3 regions of the Arthrobacter sp. NPDC056493 genome follow, and region 2 is predicted to be linked to each of the others. Evidence: predicted binding sites of a transcription regulator. Region 2 holds the regulator's gene; each other region holds the start of a gene.
What was found. Region 2 encodes HrcA, which represses chaperone genes, less so after heat shock. Its sites were predicted from a motif close to TTNGCACTCGNNNNNNNCGAGTGCNAA; they were not measured.
Positions count from the first base shown of each region.

Region 1 (4,949 bases), on a different contig from region 2:
GTTGCGAAAACTACTGGACCATTGTCCACGGCTGGAGTGAGTGCTGCGGATACGTCACGGCGTCGGCGGCGTCGAGCACCTCCAGCGCGGTCATGTGCGCGGCCGCCGCGACTTCACGGATCGGCTTGCCGTGGGTTACGGCCGCCGCAACTGCACTCTGCAGGCTTGCGGCCGCGGGGTCATGCTCTACTGCTGCGGATTCCAGCGTAGCTGCGGCCTCTTCCACGGCGCGGATGTCGTCGTCCATCGGTACCCTCCTGTTTCTGCTCCATTGCAGTGACGCCTTGGCTCTGGGAGCTGCAACTGCTCCCCGGACGAAGTGTCATGTTCCTAAAACAATAAGACAGACAGGTCTGTCTCTGCCAGTCCCAAGGTACACTGATTCTCTAATGAGTGCTCCTGATGCAACCGGGGATGCCTTGCTGCCTGAAGAGGTGCGTACCGGCCATAGTGAACCAGTTGACCGGATCCTGGCCACTGCCTACGAGCTTTTCTCCCACCGCGGTGTCCGCGACGTCGGAATCAACGAGCTGATCGAGCGGTCCGGAGTGGCTAAGTCCACGTTTTACCGTCACTTCCCGTCCAAGGACGCATTGGTTCTGGCATTCCTGGCACTCCGCGACCAGGTATGGACCGTGGACCTGATTGTCTCCGAGGCCAGGCGCCGGGGAACCACGCCCGAAGGGCGCCTGCTGGCCATCTTCGACGTCTTCGGCGACTGGTTCCAGCGGGACGATTTCGAGGCGTGCACCTTCATCAATGTCCTCCTTGAGATGGGTCCCGGGCATCCGCTGGGTGAGGCCAGCATCGGCTACCTCGCCAGGATCCGCGGCCATATCCAGGCGCTCGCCGAGGAGGCGGGCCTGGACCGCCCCGACGAATTCGCCCGCTCCTGGCACATCCTGATGAAGGGCTCCATCATTTCGGCGACCGAAGGCGACTTCCTCGCCAATAAGCGGGCGCAGCAGATGGCCGGCTGGCTGATCGCGCACCACCGGAGCTGACCCGGCCTGTTGAGCTAACGGCCGCCTAAGCCGACGCCGTCGGTGGCCACAACTGCCGCACAGGTCCCCGGCCGCCGTCGGACTTCTTCAGTCGAGCCGCAGAAGGTTCCGCAGCGGAGCCGGGAGCCACTTCGGGCTCGGCCCGCCGTCGTTGTTTTCACCACCCTCCATGAATGGCTCCGCGGTGCCGGCCGCGAAGTAGTCTCCGCCCGCCGGGAGGCAGTCACCCGCCGGAGGGTTGCCGGCGCCCGTTGCCGGCAGGCAGGCGTTCTCGCTCAGGTGGCACAGCAGGGCCTGCTCGGGGGACCCCGGATTCGAGGCCAGGTGCTGCAGCAGCCGGCCCCGGGCTTCCGATTGGATATCCGTGGTGGCGAGGATGTCCAGGATGAGTTCGATGACCTGGGCGCGCATCACGGTCCGGTCAATCGACCTCAGGGAATCAGTGCAGAAGACCTCCAGCGCATCCGCTGAATCCTGGGTGCATCTTGCCGGCTCGGTGGCAGTCGTCAGCCATTCGGGCTCAGCAGGGGTGGGGACGTCAGCGCCCATCGGAACCTCCGGAAAAGTTCGCGTTTTCCTCCAGCTTCTTCACTGCGTTCTTCATCGCGGGTCCTCCATTGGCGGCATGATTCTTGCATGGTGCCAATGTGCGGCAGGCCTCCTGTGAAAAGCTCGGCCCGGGGACCCCTCGATGGGAACGCTACGGGCGGAAATAGGGGGGTCCGTTCCCGGTTTTTCACAAGGAAACTCTCAGGATTCGTTGGGGTGGGGTGCCGGAAGCCGGTTGATTCGTGCCGCGGCAGGGAAGTGACCAGCGCCTTAACATGCGTTCTGCAAGAGCGTAGCTTTGTTGGTGTTGGGACGCGTTCCGGTCCTCCGCATCCTGCAATGGGGCCGGAAGCTGACAGGAGGTAACAGCGATGACCAACATATTCAGGCGTGCCGGCGTCGACATCCCGGAGCCCTTCCGCCGTTTCCTCGAGGGGGATCTTGACGCCTGGCTGCGCGTGGAGGAATACCGCGAGGCCGGCTCCTTGGTGGTAAGGGCAGAAGCGCCGGGTATCGATCCTGACAATGACGTCGACATCACCCTCGCCGGAAGCCAGTTGCAGATAACGGTCCGCCGTGAAGAACAGCCTGAGCGCAAGGAAAAGGAAGGGTACCGCTCGGAATTCCGCTTCGGCACGTTTTCGCGGACCGTAAGCCTCCCTGCCCCGGTGAACCAGGAGGATATCCGGGCGTCGTACACCGACGGCGTTCTGGAAGTGCGCGTTCCGTTGGCCGAGGAGCACGCTGCGGGTGGCCACAAGATCCGCGTCTCCCGCGGTGCCGGATCGGGCGGTGCCGGATCGGGCGGTGCCGGAACCAGCGGCGCCGGAACCAGCGATGCCGGAACCAGCGGTGCCGGAACCGAGGGGACTGCGCGGACTATGGGGCAGGAGCCCGAAGGGCAGAGTTTTGGTGGCCCCTAGGCTCTGCTGGCCCCTGGTCCGGCGGCGGGCTCAGCCCTCGTAGTGCGTCCTCGCCGGGCCCTGGCCGAGGGAGTCAACGATCGACGTCGCAATGCTGTGCAGCTTGATGTTGCGGGTACTCGACGCTGCCTTGAGCAGGTCGAAGGCTTCCTCCTGGCTGCACCGGTTCTGGGCCATGATCACCCCGACGGCGACGTCGATGACGGTCCGGGTTTCCAGCGTGGCCTTGAGGTTGGCGGCAGCGTCGCTGTAGTGGGCGAAGCGCACGGCCAGACGCAGGGCCATGGAGGTCTGGCTGACGAAGTCCTGCGCCAGTTCCAGGACGCGGCCCTCGAAACGGCCCGGACGGTGCGAGTAAAGGTTCAGGGCAGCCTTGGTTTCGCCTTCGAGGACGAACGGGATGGCGAGGATGGAGCGGACGCCCTGCCCCAGTACCTTCTCCGCGTAGCTGTTCCAGCGGTCGTGCTTTTTGAGGTCGGTGATGTGGATGGTGACCTGGTCGCGCGACGCCGTCATGCAGGGGCCGTCGCCGAAGTCGTACTGGATTTCGTCCATGGCCTGCGCCTCGGGGCTGCTGCTCGCCACGGTTGCTGCCTTGCGGTGCCGCAGCAGGGTCACGCCGCAGAGGACTTCGTCGCCGGGTTCGGACAGGCTGCGTGCGGAAATCCGGGCAAGTTCGTGGAGGAATTCGCCCACGTCGGAGCTGGTGAGCACAAGCTCGTTGAGGTGCTCCGTGAATGAGGTTTCAGGTTTTGCGGTCGACTCGCTGGCCACGATCTTTCGGTACCGTTTCGCTCAGGTCAAGACGAACCGGCGGGCGCAGCGCAGGCGACCCCGTGGCCGGGGCGGTAGCAGCAAGCATGGTGCCGGATCGAACAACAATCCAACGGCCTTCTGCTAAACCGTACCGGGAAAATATACACCAGTTCGGCTCGCGCCATGACCGCGGTTACAGGCGCGGGCCCTAGGCTGGGGGAAAGGTGGCGGGCGGCGGAAGCCGCTCTGGCCATCGGAGCACGGCCGCCCGGGCCAGGGCCGGCCAATCAACAGGAGGAGGCCGCGGTGAGAATTGCCGTAACGGGAGGCAGTGGAAAGCTCGGACGGAACGTGGTCCGCAGGCTTGTGGCGGACGGGCATGCTGTCCTCAACCTGGACCGGACAGGCAGCCGGAGCCCACAGTTCGCCACCGTGGATCTGCGTAATTATGGGCAGGTTGCCGACGTCATCCTGGGCCTGGATGACCGGCACCAGGGCTTTGACGCGATCGTCCATCTGGGCGCCATCCCGGCTCCGGGCCTGGTGCCGGACGCCGCAACGTTCGAAAACAACATGCTCTCCACCTACAACGTGTTCCAGGCGGCCCGCAGGGCCGGCATCAAGAAAATCGTCTACGCCTCCAGCGAGACGGTGCTGGGACTGCCGTTCGACGTCGACCCTCCCTATATCCCGGTGGACGAGGAATATCCGGCCCGCCCGGAGAGCACCTACTCGCTGGTGAAGCATCTGGAGGAGCAGATGGCGATCCAGATGACGCGCTGGGACCCGGAGCTGAGTATCGTTGGCCTCCGGTTCTCCAACGTCATGGATCCGGAGGACTACGAGGAGTTTCCATCCTTTGACTCGGACGCCGCCCTGCGCAAGTGGAACCTCTGGGGCTACATCGACGCGCGAGACGGTGCCCAGGCGGTGGCACGCGCGCTGGAATACGGCGCGCCAGGGTTCGAGGCCTTCATCGTCGCCAACGAGGACACCGTCATGAGCCGCTCCAGTGCCAGCCTGGCGGAGGAGGTGTTCCCGCGGGTGAAGGTGACCAGGGAGCTGGGCGAGCACGAGACACTGCTGTCCATTGACAAGGCCAAGCGGCTCCTCGGCTACGCGCCGGAACACAGCTGGCGGAACTACCACTCCAACCGGACGACGCCCACCGAGGACTGACCACCCACCGACGCTGAGCGCGAACGAACACTTGAGGCCGGGGCTTAAGTGTGCGTTCGCGCTCAGCCGACGAAGCCGGGTTGTTAGGCGCGGGGCTGCAGGCCGGGCACGCCGTCGTCGATCCGGAAGGACGCCTTGGTGCTGACCGCCGACCCCGGCGTGTTGACGTAGTCCAGCACGCGGAAGTCAGCCGACAGGGAGTCCTTGGTGATCGTGGTCCGGACGTAGCCGCGCTGGTCGTTGTAGAACTTCAGGTGCTTGTTCCAGGCCATGGTGGGATCGGTGACGGAGCCAGTCCCGTTTCCGGTGGACGTGACGGAGGTGCACACCAGTTCCGAACCGACAACCGGTGCGTCCGGGTTCTTGTAGTCCACTTTGACGTCGTTGGCCCAGTTGCGGTGGACGTCACCGGTCAGCACGACGGCGTTGCGCACCTTCGCGTCCACCCAGCCCTGGGTGATCCGACGGCGGGAGGACGCGTAGCCGTCCCAGCCGTCCATGGACATGTCGTCGATATCGGCAGCCTGGTCGCGGTCGC
Region 1 covers NZ_JBHTSL010000042.1:5,303-10,251, forward strand. The annotation lists gene ACFQ50_RS16350 (hypothetical protein) at 11-247, opposite strand; gene ACFQ50_RS16355 (TetR/AcrR family transcriptional regulator) at 390-1,004, shown strand; gene ACFQ50_RS16360 (hypothetical protein) at 1,092-1,553, opposite strand; gene ACFQ50_RS16365 (Hsp20/alpha crystallin family protein) at 1,925-2,476, shown strand; gene ACFQ50_RS16370 (ANTAR domain-containing protein) at 2,507-3,250, opposite strand; gene ACFQ50_RS16375 (NAD-dependent epimerase/dehydratase family protein) at 3,539-4,411, shown strand; gene ACFQ50_RS16380 (alkaline phosphatase D family protein) at 4,495-4,949, opposite strand, start outside.
Region 1: a site for HrcA is predicted at 1,755-1,781, ahead of ACFQ50_RS16365 (Hsp20/alpha crystallin family protein). Genes of this name have one in related genera too.

Region 2 (4,949 bases):
GGACGCTGATCAGCGCGTCCTGCCCACGGCGGACGCGGGACGCGGGCCCGGATGTTCCGCCCGCGCCGAAGAAGGTGTCAAAGATGTCCTGGAACGCGAAGCCCTGGCCGGCGTAGCCGCCGCCGAAGCCGTTGTCGGTGCCGTTCTCATTGCCGGTGGTGTCGTAGATCCTGCGCTTCTGCGGATCGGACAGCACCTCGTAGGCGTGGGTGACGGCCTTGAAGCGTTCGGCGGCGTCTTCCCCGGGGTTGACATCCGGGTGGAGGGAGCGGGCCAGCTTGCGGTAGGCCTTTTTGATCTCCTCGCCGGTGGCTTCAGCGGAGACTCCAAGAACGTCGTAGTGGCTGCTCAAAGTTCGTATCTCTTCCTGGTTGTACTGCCTGTGGTCAGAGGATGTCCGGGTCGTGCGGTCACGGGCCCAGAATCCTCGAAAGGTAGCGGGCCACCGCGCGCACGGCGGCCATGGTGGTGGGATAGTCCATCCGGGTGGGGCCAAGGATGCCCACCTTGGCGCTGGCGTCGGGGCCGTAGCCGGTGGCCACCACCGATGCCTCGGCCAGACCGTCGTAGGGGTTTTCCCGGCCGATGCTCACGGCCACGCCCCGCGGGTCCTGGGCCATGTCGCTCAGGAGCCGCAGCATCACCACCTGCTCCTCGAGGGCCTCCAGAACAGGTCCGATGCTGAGCGGAAAGTCCACGTTGGAGCGCGCGAGGTTGGCCGTTCCCGCGAGGACCATACGGTCTTCCCGGCTGTTGTGCGCCAGGCCCTCCAGCCCCTTGCCGAGGGCCATGGCAATGGGGCGCTCGGCGTGCGTGCAGCCGGCCACGACGGCGGCCAGGTGCTGGGGCAGGATGGCCACCGGCGTTCCGGCCACACCGGTCAGGAACCGGGTGCGGAGTGCGGCGAGCGTGTCGTCTGACAGGTCCTGTCCGGCGTCGACCACTCGCTGGTCAACCTTGCCGGAGTCGGCGATCAGCACGATCAGCACCTTCCGCGGCGCCAGCAGCACAAATTCAATGTGCCGCACCACGGCGCGGCTCAGGTGCGGGTACTGCACGACGGCGACCTGGTTGGTCAACTGGGACAGGAGCCGCGCCGTCCGGTCCAGGACGTCGTCAAGGTCCTCTGACCCCTCGAGGAGGGTCTGGATGGCGCGCTTCTCCGCCGGGGACAACGGCTTGACGGCTGAAATCTGGTCGACGAACAGACGGTAACCCTTGTCCGTCGGAATCCTGCCCGCGCTGGTGTGCGGGGCAGTGATAAGGCCCTCGTCCTCAAGGGCCGCCATGTCGTTGCGGATGGTGGCGCTGGATACGCCCAGATGGTGCCGTTCCACCAGGGCCTTGGAGCCGACAGGTTCGCGGGAATGGACATAGTCCTCCACGATGGCGCGCAGCACCTCAAGCTTCCGTGGTTCGCTCACAGTCCACCTCCTTTTGGCCTTGACCGCGCCGGGCGTTGATCCTGCCCGTAAACGCTGTGGTTAGCACTCGACATGCCTAAGTGCTAACAAGTCTAATATGAGTCGCCGCGTTGTTAGCATTGGTACCGCTCCGGGCGAAATTCCGGGCGCCTGTCCCCCGGCGGTATGCCCGCGGCCGGAGCGGCTCCCTCCTAGTGCAGAGCGGTGAACGAAATGCAGTACCAGACCTGGGGCCCGCAGGAGATCGCAGCGCCCGCCAAGAACAGCCTGCCTGAGGTTCCTGTGGAGCGCGGCATGGTGCTCGAGGACGTCCAGTCCGGCTGGGTGGGTGCGGTGACCCGGGTGGAGAAGTCCGGCGGCATGCACGTGGTGGCGCTTGAGGACCGCCGCGGAAAGTCCCGGTCCTTCAAGCTGGGTTTCGGATTCCTTTTGGAAGGTCAGCCGGTACGCCTGATGCCGCCGGCGCCCAAAGCGAAGCCCGCAGGGCCGGGCACGACCGGCCGGACGGCGTCGGGTTCGGTGCGGGTGGAAGGGCAGCGCGCACAGGTGGCCAAGGCCAGCCGGATCTGGGTCGAAGGCAAGCATGACGCCGAACTCGTGGAAAAAGTCTGGGGCGACGATCTCCGGGTGGAGGGCATCGTCGTCGAACCCCTGCACGGCATCGATGACCTGGCGGCGGCCGTTGCCTCGTTCCGCCCCGGACCCGGCCGCCGGCTGGGCGTCCTGGTGGACCACCTGGTTCCCGACTCCAAGGAGTCGAGGATCGCCGACGCCGTCATGTCGTCCCCCGGCGCCGCCGGGAACGTGCTGATCGTGGGCCACCCGTACGTCGACGTCTGGCAGGCGATCCGGCCGTCGGTGCTGGGCATTCCGCAGTGGCCGGTGGTGCCGCGCGGCACGGACTGGAAAACCGGCATCCTCGCCGCCTTCGGCTGGCCGCACGCGACCAAGGAGGACATCGGCCTCGGCTGGCAGAAACTCCTGGGCGCCGTGCGCACCTACGCTGACCTTGAGCCGGCCCTGCTGGGCCGGGTGGAAGAGGTCATCGATTTCCTAACAGTTCCATAGCTACTGCCCCGCGATTGGGCGTTGAGCCCGCGATTGCCCTGACGGCCCGGTATCCTTGGTAGGGCGTCACCGCACTGCGGCCCGGGCGCCGTATCAAAGCACTATCGCACCAACGCAAGCTAAAGGAAGACACCGTGGCAGAAGACGCTCGCGACCGCAGGGACACACAGTCCGGCCAGGACCTGCCCCAGTACCATGGCGTTCCGGCCAACGCGCTTCCGCTGACCGCCGGCGAGGACCGGCAGTGGGCCACGCTGGCTCACTTCGGCGGCATCCTCGGCTGTGTTCCGGCCCTGCTGATCTACCTCATCTTCCGCGACCGCGGCCCGTTCACCGCGCAGGAGTCCAAAGAGGCCCTCAACTTCACCCTGCCGCCGACGATTGCGGCCTTCGTGGCCAACCTGCTGGTGCTGCTTCCCGTCGTCGGCAATCTGTTCGCCGTCGTGGCCACGCTCATCTGGATTGCGCTGACCTGCTTCGCGGTGTCCGCGGGCGTCCACGTCAACAAGGGCCAGCCGCACCGGTACCAGTACAACCTCCGCTGGATCAAGTAGCCTGCAGCTCTTGTTTCGGCCGTTAGTCCGGCAGGATCCGGCGGACCACGGCGTCAGCCAGCAGGCGGCCCTTCAGCGTGAGCACCAGGCGTCCCCTGAAGGCCTCCTCGGGCACCACGAGGCCGTCGGCGATCAGCCCGGCCACGGCCTTCCTTCCTGATGGCGCAAGGGCATCGGTTTCGAGGCCTGAGGAAAGCCGGGCCTCCAGCATGACCTTTTCGACGACCCGGGTCCCGGCGTCGAGCGTCTCGCGTCCTGCCGCCGGCGAGACGCCTGAGCCGAGCCGGCCGGCATAGGCGGTGGGGTGCTTCACGTTCCACCAGCGCACCCCGCCCACATGCGAGTGGGCACCGGGTCCGATGCCCCACCAGTCGTCGCCGCGCCAGTAGGCGAGGTTGTGACGGCACGCCTGCTCGGGCATCGCGGACCAGTTGCTGACCTCGTACCAGTTCAGGCCGGCGTCGGAGATCATCTTGTCGGCGAGTTCGTATTTGTCGGCGTGGTCGTCGTCGTCGATTCCCGGAACTTCGCCACGGCGGATCTGGGCGGCGAGCTTGGTTCCGTCCTCAATGATCAACGCGTAGGCGCTGATGTGGTCCGGTTTGTAGGACAGGGCCGTCTCGAGCGAAAAGCGCCAGTCCTCCAATGATTCGCCCGGCGTGCCGTAGATGAGGTCCAGGCTGACGGCGAGTCCGGCGTCGCGGGCCCACTGCACCACGAGCGGGACACGGCTCGGCGTGTGGGTGCGGTCGAGCACCTTAAGAACGTGGGGCACCGCGGACTGCATGCCGAAGGAAACCCGCGTGAAGCCGGCGTCGGCGAGCAGCTGCAGGGACTCCGGCGTGACGGAATCGGGGTTGGCCTCCGTGGTCACCTCGGCACCGGGTTCGATCCCCCACGTGTCTATGCCGGCACGGAGGATTCGCGCCAGGTCCCCGGCAGGCAGGAGCGTCGGCGTCCCGCCGCCGAAGAACACGGTGCTCAGCCTGCGGGCAGGCAGGCCGGAGTCCCGAAGTACCCGCGCGGCTAAGTCCACTTCGGAGATGGCCGTGGAGGCGTACGCGTCCTGGGACGCGCCGCCTCCGAGCTCGGTTGCGGTGTAGGTGTTGAAGTCGCAGTAACCGCAGCGCACGGCACAAAACGGGATGTGCACATAGAGCCCGAAGGCCCGGTCCGCTGCACCGGCGGCCGCCTGCTGGGGCAGCAGGCCGTCTGCCGGCGCGGGGTCACCCAGGGGAAGAACGCTAGGCATGCGTGCGGCCTGCGGAGGTTCCGGCCACGATCATCACTACTTCTTGGCCTTGTCCTTGGATTCGTCGGTGGTCAGGGCTGCGATGAAGGCCTCCTGCGGCACCTCCACGCGCCCCACCATCTTCATGCGTTTCTTGCCTTCCTTCTGCTTTTCCAGCAGTTTGCGCTTACGGGAGATGTCACCGCCGTAGCACTTGGCCAGAACGTCCTTGCGGATGGCGCGGATGGACTCGCGGGCGATGATCCGGGACCCGATGGCGGCCTGGATGGGCACCTCGAACTGCTGGCGCGGGATGAGTTCGCGGAGCTTGCCGGTCATCATGACGCCGTAGGCGTAGGCCTTGTCCTTGTGGGTGATGGCGCTGAAGGCGTCCACCTGTTCGCCCTGGAGCAGGATGTCCACCTTGACCAGGTCGGCGACTTGTTCGCCGTCGGCCTTCCAGTCCAGCGAGGCGTAGCCGCGCGTCTTGGACTTGAGCAGGTCGAAAAAGTCGAAGACGATTTCGGCCAGCGGCATCCAGTACCGCAGCTCAACCCGGTCCTCGGACAGGTAGTCCATGCCGCGCATGACACCGCGGCGGCCCTGGCAGAGCTCCATAATGGCACCGACGAACTCGTTGGGTGCCAGGATTGTCGCGGCCACCATGGGTTC
Region 2 covers NZ_JBHTSL010000006.1:22,423-27,371, forward strand. The annotation lists gene dnaJ (molecular chaperone DnaJ) at 1-352, opposite strand, end outside; gene hrcA (heat-inducible transcriptional repressor HrcA) at 411-1,424, opposite strand; gene ACFQ50_RS04040 (DUF3097 domain-containing protein) at 1,638-2,492, shown strand; gene ACFQ50_RS04045 (DUF4870 domain-containing protein) at 2,627-3,046, shown strand; gene hemW (radical SAM family heme chaperone HemW) at 3,069-4,298, opposite strand; gene lepA (translation elongation factor 4) at 4,335-4,949, opposite strand, start outside.

Region 3 (4,949 bases), on a different contig from region 2:
CGCAGGAGATCATCGCGGCGAGACCGGCCCAGCCCAGGACGACGCGCAGCGCCTTGCCCGGTTTCAGGTAGGGCAGTGCCAGTGCCAGCAGCGATCCCAGTGCGAACTCCCACAGCCGGGTCCGCGTATCGAAGTAGGCATAGGCCTGGTTGCTGGACGTCTGGTCGATCGAGAACACCAGGGAAGCGATGAAGATGCCGCCGAAGGCAACCATCAGGACAGTCCGGTAGCTGACCTCCCGGCGGCGCCGCAGCAGCCGCCACACCAGGGCGGAGCCGGCGAAGATGAGGGGCCAGAGAATGAAGACCTGCCCCTGGATGGACAACGACCAGAAGTGCTGGAGCGGGCTGGCTCCGGAGTGGTCCTGCGCGTAGTAGTCCACGGCCGTGTTGGCCAGCAGCCAGTTCTGCCCGTAGAGGAGGGATGCCCAGGCCTCATTGAGGACGTCGGGCCAGCGGCTCTGCGGCAGCACCAGCCAGGTTCCGGCCAGCACACCCAGAATAACGACGACGGCTGCCGGGATCAGCCGCTTGAAGAGGTGCAGCCAATGGCTCACGAGGCGTAGCGGCGTGCCCTTCTCCACCTTGCGGACGAAGGACATGGTCAGCAGGAACGCCGAAATGAGGAGGAAGATGTCCACGCCGCCGGAAACCCGGCCAAGCCACACGTGGTACGTGACCACCATGAGTACCGCCAGGGCGCGAAGGCCCTGGACCTCGGGCCTGTAACCCGGCTTGGCCTTCAGGCGTGCAGCCCTCGGCTCATGGCTCTCTTTTCCCGCCGGCTCCTCGCGCGGCATGCTTTTCAGCGGGTCCGTCGATCTCGCTTCTGGCACAGATAACCCCTCAAACGGCAACACAAAGTACCCATGTTACCGTTTCGTGACATTCCAGACGAATCCAACGCGCGGGGTGTGACCGGCGTCTCAGCTGCGAAAACGCTTCTGGAAGCGCAAAAGGAGGCCCGGCCAGCAGCAGCTGGACGGGCCTCCTTGTGACACCGCGAGGGCGGGCTGCAGCCTAGTGGCTGTGGCCTGCGTGCTCGTCTTCCTCGGCGGGCTTTTCAGCCACGAGGGTTTCGGTGGTGAGCACCAGCGCGGCGATGGAAGCCGCGTTGCGCAGGGCGGCACGGGTGACCTTGACGGGGTCAATGACGCCCGCCGCGATCAGGTCCTCGTATTCGCCGGACTTGGCGTTGAAGCCGTGGTTGTTGTCCTGCTCGGCAACCCGGGCGGCTACGACGTAGCCGTCGTGGCCGGCGTTCTGGGCGATCCAGCGCAGCGGCTGGACCAGTGCACGGCGGACGATGCCGACGGCAGCAGCCGCGTCACCTTCGAGTGCCGTGACAGCCGGGTCCTCGTCGAGTGCCTTCAGCGCGTGGATCAGGGCGGAACCGCCACCGGCCACGATGCCTTCTTCGAGGGCGGCGCGGGTGGAGGACACTGCATCTTCGATGCGGTGCTTCTTTTCCTTCAGCTCAACCTCGGTGGCTGCGCCGACCTTGATCACGCCGATGCCGCCGGCCAGCTTGGCCAGGCGTTCCTGCAGCTTTTCCTTGTCCCAGTCGGAGTCGGTGCGGGTCAGCTCGGCGCGCAGCTGGGCAACACGTGCCGATACGTCCTCGGCCGAACCTGCGCCGTCGACGATGGTGGTGTTGTCCTTGGTCACCGTGATGCGACGGGCGGTACCCAGCACCTCGAGGCCCACGGAGTCCAGGCTCAGGCCCAGTTCCGGGGACACAACCTGGGCGCCGGTCAGCGTCGCGATGTCCTGCAGCATGGCCTTGCGGCGGTCGCCGAAGCCCGGAGCCTTGACGGCAACCACGTTCAGGGTGCCGCGGATGCGGTTGACGATCAGCGTGGACAGGGCCTCGCCGTCGACGTCCTCGGCGATGATGAACAGCGGCTTGGAGCTCTGCAGCGCCTTCTCCAGCAGCGGCAGGAATTCCTGCACCGAGGAGATCTTGCCCTGGTTGATCAGGATGAGGGCGTCCTCGAGGACCGCTTCCTGGCGCTCGGTGTCGGTGATGAAGTACGGGGACAGGTAGCCCTTGTCGAACTGCATGCCTTCGGTCAGAGCCAGCTCGGTCTGCGTGGTGGAGGATTCCTCGATGGTGATCACGCCATCCTTGCCCACCTTGCCGAATGCCTCGGCGAGCAGCTCGCCCACCTCGTCGCTCTGGGCGGAGATGGCGGCAACGTTGGCCACCTGGCTGCCCTCGACGGGACGGGCGTTCTCCAGCAGGCGGGCTGCGATGGCCTCGACAGAGACCTCGATGCCGCGCTTGATCTGGCCCGGGGCGGCGCCGGCAGCAACGTTGCGCAGGCCTTCCTTGACCAGTGCCTGGGCGAGCACGGTTGCGGTGGTGGTACCGTCACCGGCGACGTCGTTCGTCTTGGTGGCGACTTCCTTGGCCAGCTGGGCGCCAAGGTTCTCGTACGGGTCGTCGAGCTCGACTTCCCGTGCGATGGTCACGCCGTCGTTGGTGATGGTGGGTGCGCCCCACTTCTTGTCCAGCACGACGTTGCGGCCGCGGGGACCAAGCGTCACCTTGACCGTGTTGGCGAGCTTGTCAATGCCGGCTTCGAGCGACCGGCGGGCAGCGTCATTGAACGCAAGCTGCTTTGCCATGGTTTGTCCTTTCAAGACAGAACCCCGTGCAGCCGCCCGGTCGGAATGAATTCAGACGCGGACAGCGGCACGGGGATCCAAAGAGTTACTTTACGACGATCGCCAGAACGTCGCGGGCGGAGAGCACGAGGTACTCGGTGCCGCCGGTCTTGACTTCGGTTCCGCCGTACTTGGAGTAGATGACGACGTCGCCAACGGCAACGTCGACCGGTACGCGGTTGCCGTCTTCGAAGCGGCCGGGGCCTACTGCAACAACTTCGCCTTCCTGCGGCTTCTCCTGGGCGGAGTCCGGGATGACCAGGCCGGAAGCCGTGGTCTGCTCGGCTTCGAGCGGGCGGACAACAATGCGATCCTCAAGAGGCTTAATAGAGACCGACACTCGGACCTCTCCTTTTCGTCAAAATTCATGGACAGTAAAAACTGTTGCGCCGTGGCGGCAGACCGTCGTCGCGGTGCCGGCAGCAGCCAGGCTGGCAGCTCTTCGTGTGTTAGCACCCTCCTAGGGAGAGTGCTAATGATGACTCTATGTAAGGGGTTAGCACTCGGTCAAGGTGAGTGCCAGAATTTCATCCGCCGTAACCCAGCGGGGCGCAGCCGTCAGCGTCCGGCGAGGTCGTCGAACCCCAGCTCCTCGCCGCCGTCGGCGTCCTCGTCCCCCGCTTTCCGCTGTTCGCGGACAAGCACGACGGCGGCCGCCACCGCAATTACCGCCGAGACAATGAGCACCACAATGCCGCCGACACGCGCACCCAGGTAGAGGTCCCTGATCTGTCGGGCTTCCTCGGTGGCGTCGCTGATGTTCTTGCCGCCCACCGAGTAGACGGTGGCATTGAAGGAGTCCAGCAGGAAGATGATCACGAGCAGGACCAGACAGACGACGGCGACCACTGCTCCGACGATCAGCGCCGGGCGTGCGTACCGGACCAGGCGGCTATGCTGCACCGGACCAGGGCTGGTGCTTTCGGGCTGACCAGAGTCGGACTGACCTGGGGTGGGCGTTTCGCTGGATTCCATTCAGACCACCCTAGCGGGAAGAGCTTGGGGCGGCCGCTCCACTAGGCTTGATCCCATGTCTGAAGCACCGCAGGACCAGATCGCCCCGCTCCTCACAGAAGAAGGCTGGGAGCTGCTGGCCTCGCTCGGACCCTACCGGGAGGACGAGTCCTTCACCCTCAGCTCAAGCCTCCGCAAGGCCGGCCACTCCCCCGAACTGGTGTCCGCTGTCCTCACGCAGTCACGGCTCCGGACCAAAGCAGAGGCCAAGTTCGGCGAATTTGCCCGGCAGATGCTCTTCACCCAGGCCGGCCTGGAGCAGGCAACCCGGCTCAACGTGGCGGCCCGGCACGCCCAGCGCTTTGCCCAGGCGGGCGTCCGGCACGTTGCCGACCTGGGCTGCGGCCTCGGCGCGGACGCCATGGCCCTCGCGTCGCTGGACATCGCCGTGACCGCCGTGGAAGTGGACGAGACCACCGCCGCCTGCGCCACGATCAACCTCATTCCCTTTCCGCACGCCAGGGTGGTCCATTCGGACGCGACGTCGGTGCCGCTGGAGGACGGGACCGGCGTCTGGCTGGACCCTGCCCGGCGCACCACCACCACGTCCGGCACCAAGCGGATCTGGGACCCCGAGGCGTTCTCTCCCCCGCTGTCCTTCGTGGAATCGCTGGCCGCCGCGGGGCGCGCCGTCGGCGTCAAAATGGGGCCGGGCATGCCGCACGAGTCGGTGCCCGCCGGCTGCGAGGCCCAATGGGTCTCGGTGGGCGGCGACGTCACGGAAGTCACGCTGTGGTTCAACGCCGTGGCCCGTCCGGGAATCCGCCGGGCGGCCCTGGTGATCGGGCCGGAGGGCGCGGCGGAACTCACCAGCGGGGAGGAGTTCGACGCCGGACCGGTGGCCCCCGTGGGCCCGGTGGAGGGTTTCCTGTATGAGCCGGACGGCGCCGTCATCCGGGCCGGGCTCGTGGCCGATCTGGCCCTCGATCTGGGCGGCCACCTCGTGGACGAGCACATCGCCTACATCTGTGCCCCGGAGCTGCTGGACACTCCGTTTGCGAGGGCTTACCGGGTAGTGGAGGTCATGCCCTACAACGTCAAGGCCCTCAAAGCCTGGGTCCGGGAAAACGGCATCGGCGTGCTGGACATCAAGAAGCGCGGCACGTCCGTCACCCCGGAGGAGCTGCGCAAGCAGCTGCTCCCCGGGGGCAAGGGCGCAGGCAAAACCGGCAAGAAGACAGCCACCCTGGTCCTCACCCGGATCGGGGAAGAAAGAGTGGCTGTCTCCGTGGAGCCCGTGTAACTACTGGCCCGTGTAACTACTAG
Region 3 covers NZ_JBHTSL010000007.1:68,534-73,482, reverse strand. The annotation lists gene ACFQ50_RS04920 (acyltransferase family protein) at 1-799, opposite strand, end outside; gene groL (chaperonin GroEL) at 1,020-2,630, opposite strand; gene groES (co-chaperone GroES) at 2,716-3,009, opposite strand; gene ACFQ50_RS04905 (hypothetical protein) at 3,228-3,644, opposite strand; gene ACFQ50_RS04900 (methyltransferase domain-containing protein) at 3,700-4,926, shown strand.
Region 3: a site for HrcA is predicted at 3,166-3,192, ahead of groES (co-chaperone GroES). Genes of this name have one in related genera too.